Regions from separate parts of the Pseudomonas sp. L5B5 genome, predicted to be linked through region 2. Evidence: predicted binding sites of a transcription regulator. Region 2 holds the regulator's gene; the other holds the start of a gene.
What was found. Region 2 encodes sigma-54, which starts transcription at its own class of promoters, with help from an activator protein. Its sites were predicted from a motif close to ANTGGCATNNANNTTGCTNT; they were not measured.
Positions count from the first base shown of each region.

Region 1: a site for sigma-54 is predicted at 2,645-2,664, ahead of LGQ10_RS09605 (CmpA/NrtA family ABC transporter substrate-binding protein). Genes of this name have one in related genera too.

Region 1 covers NZ_CP084742.1:2,143,059-2,150,082, forward strand. Annotated here, with positions in the region: gene rlmKL (bifunctional 23S rRNA (guanine(2069)-N(7))-methyltransferase RlmK/23S rRNA (guanine(2445)-N(2))-methyltransferase RlmL) at 1-634, opposite strand, end outside; gene rmf (ribosome modulation factor) at 1,179-1,394, shown strand; gene LGQ10_RS09600 (quinone-dependent dihydroorotate dehydrogenase) at 1,532-2,551, opposite strand; gene LGQ10_RS09605 (CmpA/NrtA family ABC transporter substrate-binding protein) at 2,773-3,981, shown strand; gene LGQ10_RS09610 (ANTAR domain-containing response regulator) at 3,997-4,572, shown strand; gene LGQ10_RS09615 (nitrate/nitrite transporter) at 4,806-6,017, shown strand; gene LGQ10_RS09620 (bifunctional protein-serine/threonine kinase/phosphatase) at 6,025-7,024, shown strand, end outside.
Region 2 covers NZ_CP084742.1:3,138,061-3,147,776, forward strand. Annotated here, with positions in the region: gene LGQ10_RS14425 (lipid asymmetry maintenance protein MlaB) at 1-41, opposite strand, end outside; gene LGQ10_RS14430 (phospholipid-binding protein MlaC) at 38-691, opposite strand; gene mlaD (outer membrane lipid asymmetry maintenance protein MlaD) at 703-1,170, opposite strand; gene mlaE (lipid asymmetry maintenance ABC transporter permease subunit MlaE) at 1,170-1,967, opposite strand; gene LGQ10_RS14445 (ATP-binding cassette domain-containing protein) at 1,967-2,776, opposite strand; gene LGQ10_RS14450 (KpsF/GutQ family sugar-phosphate isomerase) at 3,041-4,015, shown strand; gene LGQ10_RS14455 (KdsC family phosphatase) at 4,016-4,540, shown strand; gene lptC (LPS export ABC transporter periplasmic protein LptC) at 4,551-5,123, shown strand; gene lptA (lipopolysaccharide transport periplasmic protein LptA) at 5,110-5,655, shown strand; gene lptB (LPS export ABC transporter ATP-binding protein) at 5,655-6,380, shown strand; gene LGQ10_RS14475 (RNA polymerase factor sigma-54) at 6,562-8,055, shown strand; gene hpf (ribosome hibernation-promoting factor, HPF/YfiA family) at 8,214-8,519, shown strand; gene ptsN (PTS IIA-like nitrogen regulatory protein PtsN) at 8,532-8,996, shown strand; gene rapZ (RNase adapter RapZ) at 8,999-9,716, shown strand, end outside.

The DNA of each region.
Region 1 (7,024 bases), 1.0 Mb from region 2:
CCAGGAAGGTCCCGACCCCGCACATCGGGTCGGCCAGGGCGCCGCCGTCGGCAGCGATGCGAGGCCAGCCGGAACGGATCAGGATGGCCGCCGCGAGGTTTTCCTTCAGCGGCGCGGCGCCCTGCTGCAGGCGATAACCGCGCTGGTGCAGGCTATGGCCGGACAGGTCCAGGGAGAGGATGGCTTCGCCGCGGTCCAGGCGCAGATGGATGCGCAAGTCCGGGTTGAGCTTGTCGATGGACGGACGCTCGCCGGTGGGCGTGCGCAGTTTGTCGACGATGGCATCCTTGACCTTCAAGGCGCCGAAATGGGTGTTGTCGATGCCCGAACCATGGCCGCTGAATTCCACCGCCAGGGTGCCGTCTGCCAGCATGTGGTCCTGCCAGTCGACGTCCAGCACGCCGTGATAGAGGTCGTCGGCGCTCTTCATCGGGAAACGCTTGAGTACCAGCAATACCCGGTTGGCCAGGCGCGACCACAGGCACAGCCGATAGGCCGTCTCCATGTCGGCCATGCCGCGTACGGCGGAGGTGTGTTCACGCGCTTGCTCAAGGCCAAGCCCGACGGCTTCCTCGATCAGCAGGCCTTCGAGGCCTTTGGGGCAAGTGAGGAAGAGTTCGTAACGATCCGACATGGGAATACCAGGGCCTTAGGCAAATAAGTGAACGGACAACGCATTGTCCGCCCGGTTTTTAGTCAAGCGCTTTTCTTCAAGAGCGCTCGTGTGGCACGAAACCGTGCCGTCCCACCCCGGCAAGCAGGCTTTCTTGCAGGACAAAAAAGCTTGGAGTCCGGGACAGATGAAAAGTCAGGGCAACAAAATGACATAAGTCGACCCTTCGTCGAATAGTAGTTGAGTGCAACCGCTCGACATTCTCACTAAAGCATTAACCTCATCATCTAGTCAGAGGCTTGTTACAGCAGGCTTTGCCAGGCAGAACCGGCGAAGGAACCGCTCTGGCTTATGGCCTGGATAGCACTATCGTTACGTCCTTATGACAAAACGATCATTCACTTGCTGTGACCTATTGGTTAGAACTCAACACAGGTTGGCGACGCAATGACGCCAACATCGAAGCTCGCGACGCCGGCAGCGAGCACCAACGGCAGAAGCATTCTGCCCGACCTCAATGAAGGTCGACGGGACATATACAGTCAACAAGTGAGGGAAACACCCTATGAGAAGACTAAAGCGTGATCCGTTGGAAAAAGCATTTTTACGCGGATATCAGTATGGCGTTAATGGCAAGTCCCGTGAGCTTTGCCCATTTACTCTACCGTCGGTACGCCAAGCCTGGATCAACGGCTGGCGAGAAGGACGCGGCGACAACTGGGACGGTATGACAGGCACTGCGGGTATACACAGACTCAACGAACTTCGCGCTGTCGGCTGATCAGGGCACATTCCGACACCTAAAACTTGAATAGATGATGACTTAACCACGCGCGCCCCATCCGGGCGGCGGGCTTCGGCCCAGGGGCTCCTTCGAGGAGCCCTTTTTTATGGCCGTCGCACACGTCCGCCTGCCTGTCAGCCCATGGCCGCGATGGCATCCACCGATTCGCGGATCAGCGCCGGGCCCTTGTAGATGAAACCCGAATACAGCTGCACCAGGCTGGCGCCGGCGGCGATCTTCTCGGCCGCATGCCGGCCTTCGGTGATACCGCCTACCGCGATGATCGGCAGGCGGCCGGCCAGTTCGGAGGCCAGGACCTTGACCGTGTGGGTACTCTTTTCCCGCACCGGTGCACCGGACAGGCCACCGGCCTCGTCACAATGTTCCAGGCCTTCGACGCCTTCACGACTGAGGGTGGTATTGGTGGCGATCACCGCGTCCATGCCGGCCTCGAGCAGTGCCCGGGCCACCTCCACGGTTTCTTCATCAGTCATATCGGGAGCGACCTTGATCGCCAGCGGCACGCGCCTGCCGTGGATCGCGGTCAGTTCCTGCTGGCGCCGGCCCAGGGCCGCCAGCAGTTGCTTGAGCGACTCGCCGAATTGCAGGCTGCGCAGGCCCGGGGTGTTGGGGGAGCTGACGTTGACCGTGACGTAGCTGGCCTGGGCGTAGACCTTGTCCAGGCAGATCAGGTAGTCATCCACGGCCCGCTCCACCGGGGTATCGAAGTTCTTGCCGATGTTGATCCCCAGCACGCCCTTGTACTTGGACGCGGCGACCCGTGCCAGCAGGTTGTCGACCCCCAGGTTGTTGAAACCCATGCGGTTGATGATCCCTTCGGCCTCGGGCAGGCGGAAGATTCGGGGCTTGGGGTTGCCCGGCTGCGGACGCGGCGTGACGGTGCCGATCTCGACGAAACCGAAACCCAGCTGGGCGAAACCGTCGATGGCCGCGCCGTTCTTGTCCAGGCCCGCGGCCAGCCCCACCGGGTTGGCGAACTCCAGGCCCATGACGGTCACCGGCTTGTGCGCCGGGGCCTTGCACAGCAGGCCGTTGAGCCCCAGACGCCCGCCCGCGCCGATCAGGTCCAGGGACAGATCGTGGGAAGTTTCCGGGGAGAGTTTGAACAGCAGCTGGCGGGCCAGGGTATACATGGGCGCGATGGACTCGGTGGACGGCGAAATGGGGCGCCGATTATAGCCGGGCCCGGGGCTTGCAAGCGAGGCGCATCGGCAAATCCGACCAGCGCTGGCACATGCCTTGCACCTGCCGTGCCATTCCCCCGCGGCCAACGGCGGCCCGGGTCGAAGGACAATGCTCTGGTCTGCGCCCGGCATTACCGGCGCGGCTAGGCCACTTCAAGCAAGGTGCCCCCATGACAGAACACCCCCGCCTGCCACTGGCCTGGGTCAACGGTAGCGATGCCCCGGAAAAGCCCGAGCTGGACCTGGGCTTCATGGCCCTGACCGATTGCGCCTCCCTGGTGGTCGCGGCCACCCAGGGATTCGCCCAGCCCCACGGCCTGACCTTGAACCTCAAGCGCCAGAGTTCCTGGGCCAGCCTGCGGGACAAGCTGGTGAGTGGCCAGCTGGACGCTGCCCACAGCCCGTACGGCCTGGTCTACGGGGTGCACCTGGGCATCGGCGGCACAGCCCCCTGCGACATGGCGATACTCATGGGGCTGAACCAGAACGGCCAGAGCATCAACCTGTCCCGGGAGCTGCAAGCGCTCGAGGTGACCAGCCCTGAAGCACTGGATCGCCACGTGCACCAAAGCCGGGCGCGCCTGACCTTCGCCCAGACCTTCCCCACCGGCACCCATGCCCTATGGCTCTACTACTGGCTGGCCAGCCAGGGTATCCACCCATTGGCAGACGTCGACAGCGTCGTGGTACCTCCACCACAGATGGTTGCCCATCTGCAGGCCGGGCGCATCGACGGCTTCTGCGTCGGTGAACCCTGGAGCGCCAGCGCGGTACAGCAGGATCTGGGCTTCACCCTGGCCACCAGCCAGGCAATCTGGCCGGATCATCCGGAGAAGGTCCTGGGCTGCACCCGCACCTTTGTCGAGCAGTACCCCAACACGGCCCGCGCCCTGGTGATGGCCACCCTCGAAGCCAGCCGCTTCATCGAGCAAAGCCCGCAAAACCGTCGCGGCACCGCACAGTTGCTCAGTGCCAGCGATTACCTCGACGCTCCCCTGGCCTGCATCGAACCCCGGCTGCTGGGCGACTACGCCGACGGCCTGGGCAATCGCTGGCAGGACCCCCACGCCCTGCGCTTTCACAACCATGGCGCGGCGAACCAGCCTTACTTGTCCGACGGGATGTGGTTCATGACCCAGTTCCGCCGCTGGGGCCTGCTGCGCGAGGACCCGGACTACCTGGCCGTGGCGCGCCAGGTCCAGCAAGTACAGCTTTACCGCGAAGCGGCCAGTGCCCTGGGGATCGCTACCGGGCCGGACATGCGCAGCAGCCAGCTGATCGACGGCAAGGTCTGGGACGGCACGCAACCGGCCGCCTATGCCCGCAGCTTCCACCTGCACGCCCTGAACGACACCCCTGCCCTGGTTGCCCAGCGCTGAGCGGAGCCTGCGAACATGCTGCGAATCCTGTTGATCAATGACACCGCAAAAAAAGTCGGGCGGCTCAAGGCGGCCCTCAGTGAGGCGGGCTTCGAAGTGATCGATGAGTCCGGCCTGACCATCGACCTGCCCGGACGCGTCGAAACGGTGCGCCCCGATGTAATCCTGATCGATACCGAGTCGCCCAGCCGCGATGTCATGGAGCAAGTGGTCCTGGTCAGCCGCGACCAGCCTCGACCCATCGTGATGTTCACCGACGAGCACGACCCGAGCGTCATGCGCCAGGCAATCAAGTCCGGGGTCAGCGCCTATATCGTCGAAGGCATCCAGGTCCAGCGCCTGCAGCCAATCCTCGACGTCGCCATGGCCCGCTTCGAAAGCGACCAGGCCCTGCGCGCCCAGTTGCAGGCGCGGGACCAGCAACTGGCGGAGCGCAAGCGCATCGAACTGGCCAAGGGCCTGCTGATGAAGATGAAGGACTGCGGCGAGGAGCAGGCCTATACCCTGATGCGCCGCCAGGCCATGAGCCGGCAGCAGAAGCTGATCCAGGTGGCGGAGCAAATCATCGCCATGCAGGAACTGCTGGGCTGACCCCGGCCCTGGCGGCGATTGGCCCGGCTCTTGCTATCGGATAAGCATCGGTAACCAACGGCGGTTGCCCCACCCACGACAAAGACGTCGCGTACCCTGCTCGCCCTTCGCGAACCGGGTGCCGGCGTCTTTTCGTTCTGGCCCCACTGCACGGGGCCGGTGGTGCGGCCGACGTGTCGCCCCACCGCAAGCCCCATGACCCCTCCCCCGATTGCTGTCAGCTGAGGTGCGCGATGAATTCAAGCTTCTGGAAATCCGGCCACACCCCGACCCTGTTCGCGGCCTTTTTATATTTCGACCTGAGCTTCATGGTCTGGTACCTGCTGGGCCCGCTGGCAGTGCAGATTGCCGGCGACCTGCAACTGACCACCCAGCAGCGCGGCTTGATGGTGGCCACGCCGATCCTGGCCGGCGCCGTATTGCGCTTCATCATGGGCCTGCTGGCCGATCGCCTGTCGCCCAAGACGGCCGGCCTGATCGGCCAGGTGATCGTCATCGGGGCCCTGCTGGGCGCCTGGCAGCTGGGTATCCACAGCTATCAGCAGGCCTTGCTGCTGGGAGTGTTCCTGGGCATGGCCGGCGCCTCCTTCGCGGTGGCCCTGCCCCTGGCGTCGCAGTGGTATCCGCCGCAGCATCAGGGCAAGGCCATGGGCATCGCCGGCGCGGGCAACTCCGGCACGGTGTTCGCCGCACTGCTTGCACCGGCGCTGGCAGCAGCCTTCGGCTGGAGCAATGTGTTCGGTTTTGCCCTGATCCCGCTGCTGGTGACCCTGGTGCTGTTCGCCTGGCTGGCGCAGAACGCCCCCGATCGCCCCCGGGCCAAGTCCATGGGCGATTACTTCAAGGCCCTGGGTGACCGCGACAGCTGGTGGTTCATGTTCTTCTACAGCGTCACTTTCGGCGGCTTCATCGGCCTGGCCAGCGCCTTGCCCGGTTACTTCAATGACCAGTACGGACTGAGCCCGGTGACCGCCGGCTACTACACGGCGGCCTGCGTCTTCGGCGGCAGCCTGATGCGTCCCCTGGGTGGCGCCCTGGCCGACCGCTTCGGCGGCATCCGCACCTTGCTTGCGATGTACAGCGTGGCGGCGCTGTGCATCACCGCCGTCGGTTTCAACCTGCCCAGTTCGTACGCTGCCCTGGCACTGTTCGTTTGCACCATGCTCGGCCTGGGCGCGGGCAATGGCGCGGTCTTCCAGCTGGTGCCGCAACGCTTCCGGCGAGAAATCGGCGTGATGACCGGGTTGATCGGCATGGCCGGCGGCATTGGCGGTTTTGCCCTGGCGGCGGGCATGGGGGCGATCAAGCAGAGCACCGGCAGCTACCAGCTGGCGCTGTGGTTGTTCGCCAGCCTGGGGTTGCTGGCCTGGTTCGGCCTGCACGGGGTCAAGCGTCGCTGGAGAACCACCTGGGGCTCGGCGGCCGTGACCGCAGCCCGGGTCTGAGGCGAGTATGGCCCTGCAACTGAGCCACGCCCAGGCTACCGCCACCGGCCCGCGCACGGAAAACCAGGATGCCCTGCGCCGGGTGACTCCGGAACCGAACCTGGCCGCGAGCAAGGGCCTGCTGTTCGCCATTGCCGATGGCGTCAGCCAATGTGCCGACGGCGGCCTGGCGGCCCGCTCCAGCTTGCAGGCGCTGGCCCTGGACTATTACGCCACCCCGGAAACCTGGGGCGTGGCGGAGGCGTTGGAGCGCCTGTTGAGCGCCCAGAACCGCTGGCTGCAGGCCAACGGCGGGGGGCAACCACTGCTCACCACCCTCAGTGCACTGGTGCTGCGTGGCCAGCGTTTCACCCTGGCCCATGTCGGTGACTGCCGGGTCTATCGCTGGCATCAACAGCGTTTGCAGCGCATCAGCGAGGACCATGTCTGGGAGCAGCCGGGCATGCAGCACGTCCTCAAACGGGCCCTGGGGCTGGACCAGCACCTGGTGCTGGATTTCCTCGATGGCGAGTTGCGCCAGGGCGAAAGCTTCCTGCTGCTCAGCGACGGCGTCTGGGCCACTCTGGGCGACACCGCCATCGCGGCCATCCTGCGTGACCAGCCGGACCCGCAGAGCGCCACCCGGACCCTGGTCAGCGCTGCCCATCTGGCCGGCAGCCAGGACAACGCCAGCGCCCTGCTGGTCAGGGTCGATGCCCTGGGCGAGAGCAGCATTGGCGATGCCCTGCTGCACCTGCGCCAATGGCCCCTGCCACCGCCACTGAAGCCAGGCCAGCCGTTCGAGGGCTGGCAGGTCGAGGCGCAGCTGGGCCAGAGCCGCCAATCGCTGCTGTATCGCGTTCGCGACGAGCAACAACAGGCCTGGCTGCTCAAGACCCTGCCTGCGGCCCTGCACGACGATCTACCAGCTTGCCAGGCCTTGTTGGCCGAGGAGTGGCTGCTGCGCCGCGTCGCCGGGCGTCACTTTCCCCAGGTCCACGGTGGCAGCTCGCGCCAGTACCTGTATT
Region 2 (9,716 bases):
AAATCCCCGGCTGCACCAAGGCGCACTCCAGCCTCGCTCATTGCTCGGCCTTTGGCGCAGCGCTGTCCGTGGTTTCCTTGGCCTTGGCCACTTCGCCGGCCCAGCCGTCGATGGTCTTGTCCAGGTTGTTGCCGTTACGCTGCATCGCATCGGCGAACTGGTCACGGAACAGCTTGCCGATATTGATGCCGTTGATGATCACGTTACGGATCTTCCACTCGTCGCTGATCTTCTCCAGGGTATAGGAGACCGGATAGATAGCGCCGTTGTTGCCCTTGACCTGCATGTCGACACTGGTACGGGTGCCGCTTTCATCCTTGGGCGGGGAAATGGTGATGCCCTGGTTGTTGTACTCCAGCAGCGCGTTGCCATAGAACTGGATCAGGCTGCGCTTGAAGTTTTCCTGAAAGCGCGCCATCTGCTGAGGCGTGGCCTTGCGCGAATACTTCACGGTCATGATGCTGCGGGAAATGCCATCGGCATCCACAGCCGGGCCGACAATGCCGTTCAAGGCGTTGTAGAACTCGGATGGGCTCTGCTTGTACTTCTCTTTGTTGGCGGCCAGATCGGCCAGCAGCCGATTGGTGGTGTCCTGCACCAGGTCATGGGCAGAGGTCGGGTTCGCCGCATTGGCCAGCAACGGCAGGGCAGCGAGCAGCACCAGCAGGCCACGTCGCAAGATAGAAATCATCGAAAAACTCCTCATTTGGCGTCTTTGCTAACGGTATTGAGCAGGAATTTACCGATCAGGTCTTCCAGCACCAGCGACGACTGGGTGTCGTGGATGGTCCCGCCATCCTTGAGCAGGGCTTCTTCCCCACCCACGCTGATACCGATGTATTTCTCACCCAACAGGCCAGCTGTCAGGATAGATGCAGTGGAGTCAGTCGGCAGGTTATCCACGCGCTTTTCCAGTTGCATCGTCACCCGGCCGGTGAAGCTGTCGCGGTCCAGATCGATCGCCGTGACCTTGCCGATGGCTACACCAGCCATGGTCACCTTGGCTCTGACCGTCAAACCGGCGATATTGTCGAAATAGGCATAAAGTTTATAGGTATCGGTGCTCGCGGTCGGAGACAAGCCACTGACTCGCAGGGCAAGCAACAGCAAAGCCAGGATGCCGGCCAGCAGGAAAAGGCCGACACCGATTTCCAGGGTGCGGTTTTGCATCAGAAATCTCCAAACATCAAGGCGGTCAGAATAAAGTCCAGGCCGAGTACAGCCAGCGAGGCGTACACCACGGTCTTGGTAGTGGCACGGCTGATCCCCTCTGAGGTGGGCTCACAGTCGTAGCCTTGGAATACGGCGATCCAGGTCACTACAAATGCAAAAACGATGCTCTTGATCACGCCATTGAGCACGTCGCTGCTGAAGGTCACGCTGTTCTGCATGTTCGACCAGTAGGAGCCTTCGTAGACCCCCAGCCAGTCTACGGCCACCCACGAACCGCCCCAGATGCCCACCACGCAGAAGATTATCGCCAGCAGTGGCAGGGAAATGAAGCCAGCCCACAGGCGCGGGGCAATGATGTACTTGAGCGGGTCCACACCGATCATCTCCAGGCTGGAGAGTTGCTCGGTGGATTTCATGTTGCCGATCTCGGCGGTCAGGGCCGAACCGGCACGTCCGGCGAACAACAATGCAGTGACCACCGGCCCCAGTTCACGCAGCAGGGTCAGGGCGACCATCTGGCCCACCGCCTGCTCCGAACCGTAACTGGAAAGAATGTTGAAGCCCTGCAGCGCCAGGACCATGCCGATGAAGATCCCGGAGACGACAATGATCACCAGGGACATCACGCCTACCGAGTGCAACTGCTTGACCAGCAGGCCGAAACCGCCGCCAATGCTGCTGCGACCGAGCAACGCATGAAACAGGAACAGGGTGGAACGCCCCAGTACCGCCAGGACATCGATGCCTGAGCGACCGAAGAGACGAACTCTCTCGATTAGCGATATCTTGCGCATCAGCGCTTCCCCAGAAGATCTGCGCGGTAGTCCGACGCTGGAAAGTGAAACGGTACCGGGCCGTCGGGATCGCCCTTCATGAATTGCCGGATACGCGGATTATCGGAGTCCATCAACTCGGCAGGAGTTCCCTGGCCCAGTACCTGACCATCCCCTACGACATAGAGGTAGTCGGCGATGCTCGCGGTTTCCGCCAGGTCATGGGACACCACGATGCTGGTGATGCCCAGGGCATCGTTGAGCAGGCGGATCAGGCGCACCAGCACACCCATGGCGATGGGGTCCTGGCCCACGAACGGCTCGTCATACATGAGGATCTGCGGATCCAGGGCGATCGCCCGGGCCAGGGCAACCCGGCGCTTCATGCCGCCGGACAGCTCGTCTGGCATCAGGTCGACGGCGCCTCGCAACCCCACGGCCTGCAGCTTGAGCAAGACAATGTCACGAATCATTTCGTCAGGCAGCTGGGTGTGCACCCGCAGCGGAAAAGCGACGTTCTCGAAGACGTCCAGGTCGGTGAACAGTGCACCACTCTGGAACAGCACGCCCATTTGCTTGCGAGCATCGAACAGGTCGCTGCGCGAGAGGGTCGGCAGGTTCTGGCCATTGACCCACACCTCGCCGCTGCTGGGCCGCAACTGCATGCCCATCAAGCGCAACAGGGTGGTTTTGCCACAACCTGAAGGCCCCATGATGCCGGTGACCTTGCCCCGCGGAATACGGATATCCACGTTATTGAATATGCTGCGCGTACCGCGCTTGAAGGAGACGCCCTTCAGCTCGACCGCGTAAGCGTTGTCAGCACTCATCTAAACTCCTTGCGATGCAGCCTAACACTCGGACGCTGGGCTCTCTCCCGAGAGCACGTGCCCCCTGGGCAGGCCGAACTGGCGGCGAACTATATCACTGCTGATGCAGAGCCCCCAAGGCCGAAGCCATGACCGTTCAGGTCCAGGACAGGCAAAATCGGCGGATTCCTTGTACAAGTAGACAAAGGCTGACGAACTTGCGTGAGGGATTTGATCATTACCGCTATAATCGCCGACTTTTCATCGGGCTATACGATTTCAGACATGAGCCAATCCAGCGACCTGATTCAATCAGCACAACGCACCATCCGCCTCGAACTCCAGGCAGTAGAGAGCTTGCTGCCCCATATCGATGCAGATTTCGTACGCGCTTGCGAGATGATTCTGGCCAGCAAAGGCCGAGTGGTCGTGGTCGGCATGGGCAAGTCCGGACACATCGGCAACAAGATTGCCGCCACCCTGGCCAGTACCGGAACCACGGCATTCTTCGTCCATCCGGCGGAGGCCAGTCATGGCGACATGGGCATGATCACCCGTGACGACGTGATCGTGGCGCTCTCCAACTCCGGCTCTACCAATGAAATCGTGACCCTGCTGCCACTGATCAAGCGCCTGGGCATCCAACTGATCAGCATTACCGGCAACCCCGACTCGCCACTGGCCAAGGCCGCCGACGTCAATCTCAACGTGCATGTCGAGCAGGAGGCCTGCCCACTGAACCTGGCGCCGACCTCCTCGACCACCGCCGCCCTGGTCATGGGCGATGCCCTGGCTGTGGCCCTGCTGGAAGCCCGCGGTTTCACGGCGGAAGACTTTGCCTTTTCCCATCCCGGGGGAGCGCTGGGTCGTCGCCTGCTGCTGAAAGTCGAGAACGTCATGCACGCCGGCGAACAGCTGCCGCAAGTCCAGCGCGGCACCCTGCTCAAGGACGCCCTGGTGGAGATGAGCCGCAAGGGCCTGGGCATGACGGTCATTGTCGAGGCCGACGGGCGCCTGGCCGGAGTCTTCACCGACGGCGACCTGCGCCGCACCCTGGATCGCAGCATCGACATCCATCACACCACCATCGATGACGTCATGACCCTTCGCGGCAAGACCGCACGTGCCGAGATGCTGGCGGCCGAAGCCTTGAAGATCATGGAAGACAGCCGGATCAACGCCTTGGTCGTGGTGGACGACGAGGACCGCCCGGTCGGCGCCTTCAACCTGTCCGACCTGCTGCGTGCGGGAGTGATGTAAATGAACGACGATCTGTTGCAACGCGGCAAGCACATCAAGCTGGCGGTCTTCGACGTCGACGGCGTACTGACCGATGGGCGCCTGTATTTCCTCGAGGACGGCAGCGAGTTCAAGACCTTCAACACCCTGGATGGCCAGGGCATCAAGATGCTCATGGCCGCCGGAGTACAGACGGCGATCATCAGCGGACGCAAGACCCCCGTGGTAGAGCGCCGGGCCAAGAACCTGGGGATACCCCACCTGTACCAGGGCCGCGAGGACAAACTAGTGGTGCTGGACGAGCTTCTTGCCCAACTGGGCCTAAGCTATGAACAGGTCGCCTATCTGGGCGACGACCTGCCCGACTTGCCGGTGATCCGCCGTGTCGGACTGGGCATGGCGGTCGCCAACGCAGCCCCCTTCGTCCGCGAGCATGCCCATGGCATTACCACGACGCGAGGTGGTGAAGGCGCCGCCCGCGAGTTCTGCGAACTGATCCTGCAAGCCCAGGACCGCCTCGAAGCAGCCAACGCTGCTTATCTATAGGGTCCCGCCAATGTTGAGCAAAAAGATTCGCAACATCCTGATCTTCGGGACCATCGCCCTGCTGTTCGCGGCGGTCGGCTACTGGAACATCAGCCCCGAGCGTTTTCTCGACAAGCCTGTCGTGCAGGTTGACGAAAGCGCCATCGACTATTTCGTGATCAACGCACGCAGCGTGCAATACCTGCCCGACGGCAAGCAGCAATACGAGATGACTTCGGACAAGGTCGAGCATGTCAAGGCCAGCGAAGTGACCCTGCTGACCAAGCCGGACCTGCAGATGTACCGCGGCACTACCTATCCCTGGCACGTCCAGAGCGAGCGCGGCGAGGTCAACCCGGATGGCACCGAAGTCGAACTGATCGACTCGGTACGGGTTTCCCGCACCGACGAAAGAAATCGCAACCTGCTGGTCACCACCAGCCGCATGACAGTATTCCCGCAGAAGCAATATGCGCAGACCGAGCAAGCCGTTAGAATCGACGGCGCCAATGGCGTGACCACGGCCAAGGGAATGAAAGCGTATTTGAAAGACGGCAGGATGAACCTGCTATCGAACGTAAGAGGACAGTATGAGGCTCGTTAAAACCCTCCCTATTTTGCTCAGTCTGGGCGCAGCACTGGGAAGCGTGAGCGCCTGGGCTCTGCCGAACGATAGCCAACAGCCGATCCGCATCCAGGCCGATGACGCCCAGCTTGATGACAAGAACGGCGTGGCCACCTACAAGGGCGACGTGATCATCACCCAGGGTTCGATGAAGATCACTGGCAACACCGTGACGATCACCCGGGCCAAGACCGGTGAAATCGACGTGGTGACCTCGGTGGGCAACCTGGCCTACTTCGAACAACTGCAGAAGCAGACCGATCCGAAGCCGGTCCAGGCCTATGCCGTGACCATCCAGTACCATGCCCAGCAAAATCGCATCGTGCTGATCGACAAGGCCAAGGTGATCAACGACGGCAACACCACCGAAGGCGAGAAGATCGTCTACGACACCGTCAAGCAAGTGGCCAACGCCGGCCGCGCCAACGGCAGCGCGGTAACCGCGCCACGTCCGCGGATCGACATGGTCATCCAGCCGAAAAAGAAAACCGACGAGCAAAAGGCGCAGTAATGGCAACTCTCAAAGCCCAGCACCTGGCCAAGAGCTACAAGAGCCGCCAGGTCGTGCGTGATGTCAGCCTGTCCATCGACAGCGGCCAGATCGTCGGCCTGCTCGGCCCCAACGGTGCCGGCAAGACCACCTGCTTCTACATGATCGTCGGCCTGGTCCAGGCCGACCAGGGCCGGGTCCTGATCGACGACCTCGATGTCAGCCACCAGCCCATGCACGGCCGTGCTCGCGCCGGCATCGGCTACCTGCCCCAGGAAGCCTCGATCTTCCGCAAGCTGTCGGTGGCCGACAACATCATGGCCATCCTCGAGACCCGCAAGGAACTCGACAAGGCCGGCCGTCGCCAGGAGCTGGAAAGCCTGTTGCAGGAGTTCCACATCAACCACATCCGCGACAACCTCGGCATGAGCCTGTCCGGTGGCGAGCGCCGCCGCGTGGAAATCGCCCGCGCCCTGGCCACTGCCCCCAAGTTCATCCTGCTGGATGAACCTTTCGCCGGCGTGGACCCGATCTCGGTCGGCGACATCAAGCAGATCATCCACCACCTCAAGGCCAAGGGGATCGGCGTCCTGATCACCGACCACAACGTCCGCGAGACCCTGGACATCTGCGAGACCGCTTACATCGTCAACGACGGACAACTGATCGCCGAAGGCGATTCCGCGACCATCCTGGCCAACGAACTGGTCAAGGAAGTCTACCTGGGCCATGAGTTCCGCCTGTAAGGGCTGAGGTGTTGGGCCCATTGCCAGGGCGTCGGGAACGTTAAACCCTACAAATTTTATTGTTACAGCGCTCTAGGCAAACACTTCAGTTTCAGGCATATAATTTGCTTATGTTTGGCGCTTCGGCGCCCTGTAGTGGATGGCGCATGTGCGCCGGCAATTAAGGTGTTAAGCCCCTGCCATGAAACCATCGCTAGTCCTGAGAATGGGCCAGCAGCTGACGATGACACCTCAGCTGCAACAGGCCATCCGCCTGCTCCAACTGTCGACCCTGGACCTGCAACAGGAAATCCAGGAGGCTCTGGAGTCCAATCCGATGCTCGAACGCCAGGAAGAAGGCGACGACTTCGACAACAGCGACCCCCTGGCCGACAACACCGAGTCCAAACCCAACACCGAGATCCAGGAACCCTCCTACCAGGAAACCGCCCCGACGGTGGATAACCTCGAGGAAGGCGAGTGGAGCGAACGCATTCCCAACGAACTGCCGGTGGATACAGCCTGGGAAGACGTTTACCAGACCAGCGCCAGTAGCCTGCCCAGCAGCGATGACGACGAGTGGGACTTCACCACTCGCACCTCGGCTGGCGAGAGCCTGCAGAGCCACCTGCTCTGGCAACTGAACCTGGCTCCCATGTCGGATACCGACCGCCTGATCGCAGTGACCCTGATCGACTGCATCAACAACCAGGGTTACCTGGACGAGACCCTGGAAGAGGTTCTCGAAGCCTTCGACCCCGATCTGGACATTGAACTGGACGAAGTCGAAGCCGTGCTGCACCGCATCCAGCAATTCGAGCCGGCCGGCATCGGCGCCCGCAACCTGGGCGAGTGCCTGCTGCTGCAACTGCGCCAGTTGCCGCCGAGCACACCATGGCTGGCAGAGGCCCAGCGCCTGGTCAACGACTACATCGACCTGCTGGGCGGCCGCGACTACAGCCAGCTGATGCGTCGCATGAAGCTCAAGGAAGATGAACTGCGCCAGGTCATCGAACTGGTGCAGAGCCTCAACCCACGCCCAGGCTCACAGATCGAGTCCAGCGAAGCCGAATACGTAGTCCCGGACGTCATCGTGCGCAAGGACAATGAACGCTGGCTGGTGGAGCTGAACCAGGAATCCGTGCCACGCCTGCGGGTCAACGCCCAGTACGCCGGGTTCGTGCGTCGCGCCGATACCAGCGCCGACAACACCTTCATGCGAAACCAGTTGCAGGAGGCCCGCTGGTTCATCAAGAGCCTGCAGAGCCGCAATGAAACCCTGATGAAGGTCGCCACCCAGATCGTCGAGCATCAACGCGGTTTCCTCGAGTACGGCGACGAAGCGATGAAGCCCTTGGTCCTGCATGACATTGCCGAGGCAGTAGGCATGCATGAATCGACGATTTCCCGGGTGACCACGCAAAAATTCATGCATACCCCACGGGGCATATATGAACTGAAATACTTTTTCTCGAGCCACGTCAGCACCTCCGAAGGCGGTGAATGCTCGTCCACGGCGATCCGCGCAATCATCAAAAAACTGGTGGCTGCGGAAAATCAGAAAAAGCCGTTGAGTGACAGCAAGATCGCTGGTTTACTGGAGGCACAAGGCATTCAGGTAGCCCGCCGGACCGTCGCCAAGTACCGCGAATCCCTTGGGATCGCGCCTTCCAGCGAACGCAAGCGGTTGATGTAGCCGCCGGGCAGGCCAAAGCGTTTCGGAGTGTGTTTGAAATCTGCCAAGCGATGATCCGGCACGGTAGCCGGATCGATGTACAGCAGGTTTCAGGCACAGTCTAGGTGGCAGGCAAAACGGCCTGCCGCGTTATGCACTGGCAACGAAGGAGAAGCTGTATGCAAGTCAACATCAGTGGACACCAACTTGAAGTGACTGAACCTCTGCGCGTCTACATCGGCGAAAAACTCGACCGGTTGGAGCGCCATTTCGACAAGATTACCAATGTGCAGGTCACCATGGCCGTCGAGAAGCTGAAGCAGAAAATCGAGGCGACCCTGCACATCCACGGTGGGGAGGTCGTAGCCAATGCAGAACATGACGATATGTATGCCGCAATCGACCTGCTCACGGACAAGCTTGACCGCCAACTGAAAAAGCATAAGGAAAAGCAACTCCACCTTCTCCAAGGCACGGGTCGCTGATACTCCCCTCCCATGATCCGACTTGAAAGCATCCTGACCCCCGGCCGTTCCCTGGTGAACGTGCCGGGCGGCAGTAAAAAACGCGCCCTCGAACAAATTGCCAACCTGATCAGCCGTGAAGTGCCTGATCTGGAGATGCAGGATGTCTTCGAGAGCCTTATCGCCCGCGAGAAACTCGGCTCCACCGGTTTCGGCAACGGTATCGCCATTCCCCACTGCCGCCTCAAGGGCTGCGAGTCCCCCATCAGCGCGCTGATGCATCTGGACGCTCCGATCGATTTCGACGCCATCGACGGCGCTCCGGTGGACCTGCTGTTTGTCCTGCTGGTCCCGGAAGCCGCCACCGATGCGCACCTGGAACTGCTCCGGCAGATTGCCAGCATGCTCGATCGCAAGGAAGTGCGTGACCGGCTGCGCAGCGCCACCAGCAACGAAGCCTTGTACCAGGTCGTGCTGGACGAACAGAACGGTCAGTAACCATGCGCTTGATCATCGTCAGCGGCCGCTCCGGCTCAGGCAAAAGCACTGCCCTCGATGTTCTCGAGGATCACGGCTACTACTGCATCGACAACCTGCCTGCAGGGCTGCTGCCCGAACTGGCTGAACGCGCGTTGATCCACACCGAGCTGGCACAGCCACTGGTGGCGGTTTCCATCGACGCTCGTAACCTGCCCAGCCACCTCTCGCGCTTTCCGGAGCTGCTGGAAGAAGTTCGCAGCCGGCACATCCAGTGTGACGTGCTGTATCTGGACGCCGATGAAGAAACCCTGCTCAAGCGCTTCTCTGAAACCCGGCGGCGCCATCCACTGAGCAGCGCCAACCGTTCACTGGCCGAGGCCATCCACGACGAGACCCAACTGCTGGGACCGATCGTCGACTTGGCCGACCTCAAGGTCAACACCACCAATCTCAACCTGTACCAGTTGCGGGACACCATCAAGCTGCGGCTGCTGAACCAGCCAGAGCCGGGCACCGCCTTCCTGGTCGAGTCCTTCGGTTTCAAGCGTGGCATGCCGGTAGACGCCGACCTGGTGTTCGACGTGCGCTGCCTGCCAAACCCGTACTGGAAGCCCGAACTGCGTGCCCAATCCGGGCTGGACGCCCCCGTGGCCGAATACCTGGCTGCGCAACCGGATGTGGAAGAGATGTTCCAAGACATCTCCAGCTACCTGCTCAAGTGGTTGCCACGCTTTGCCG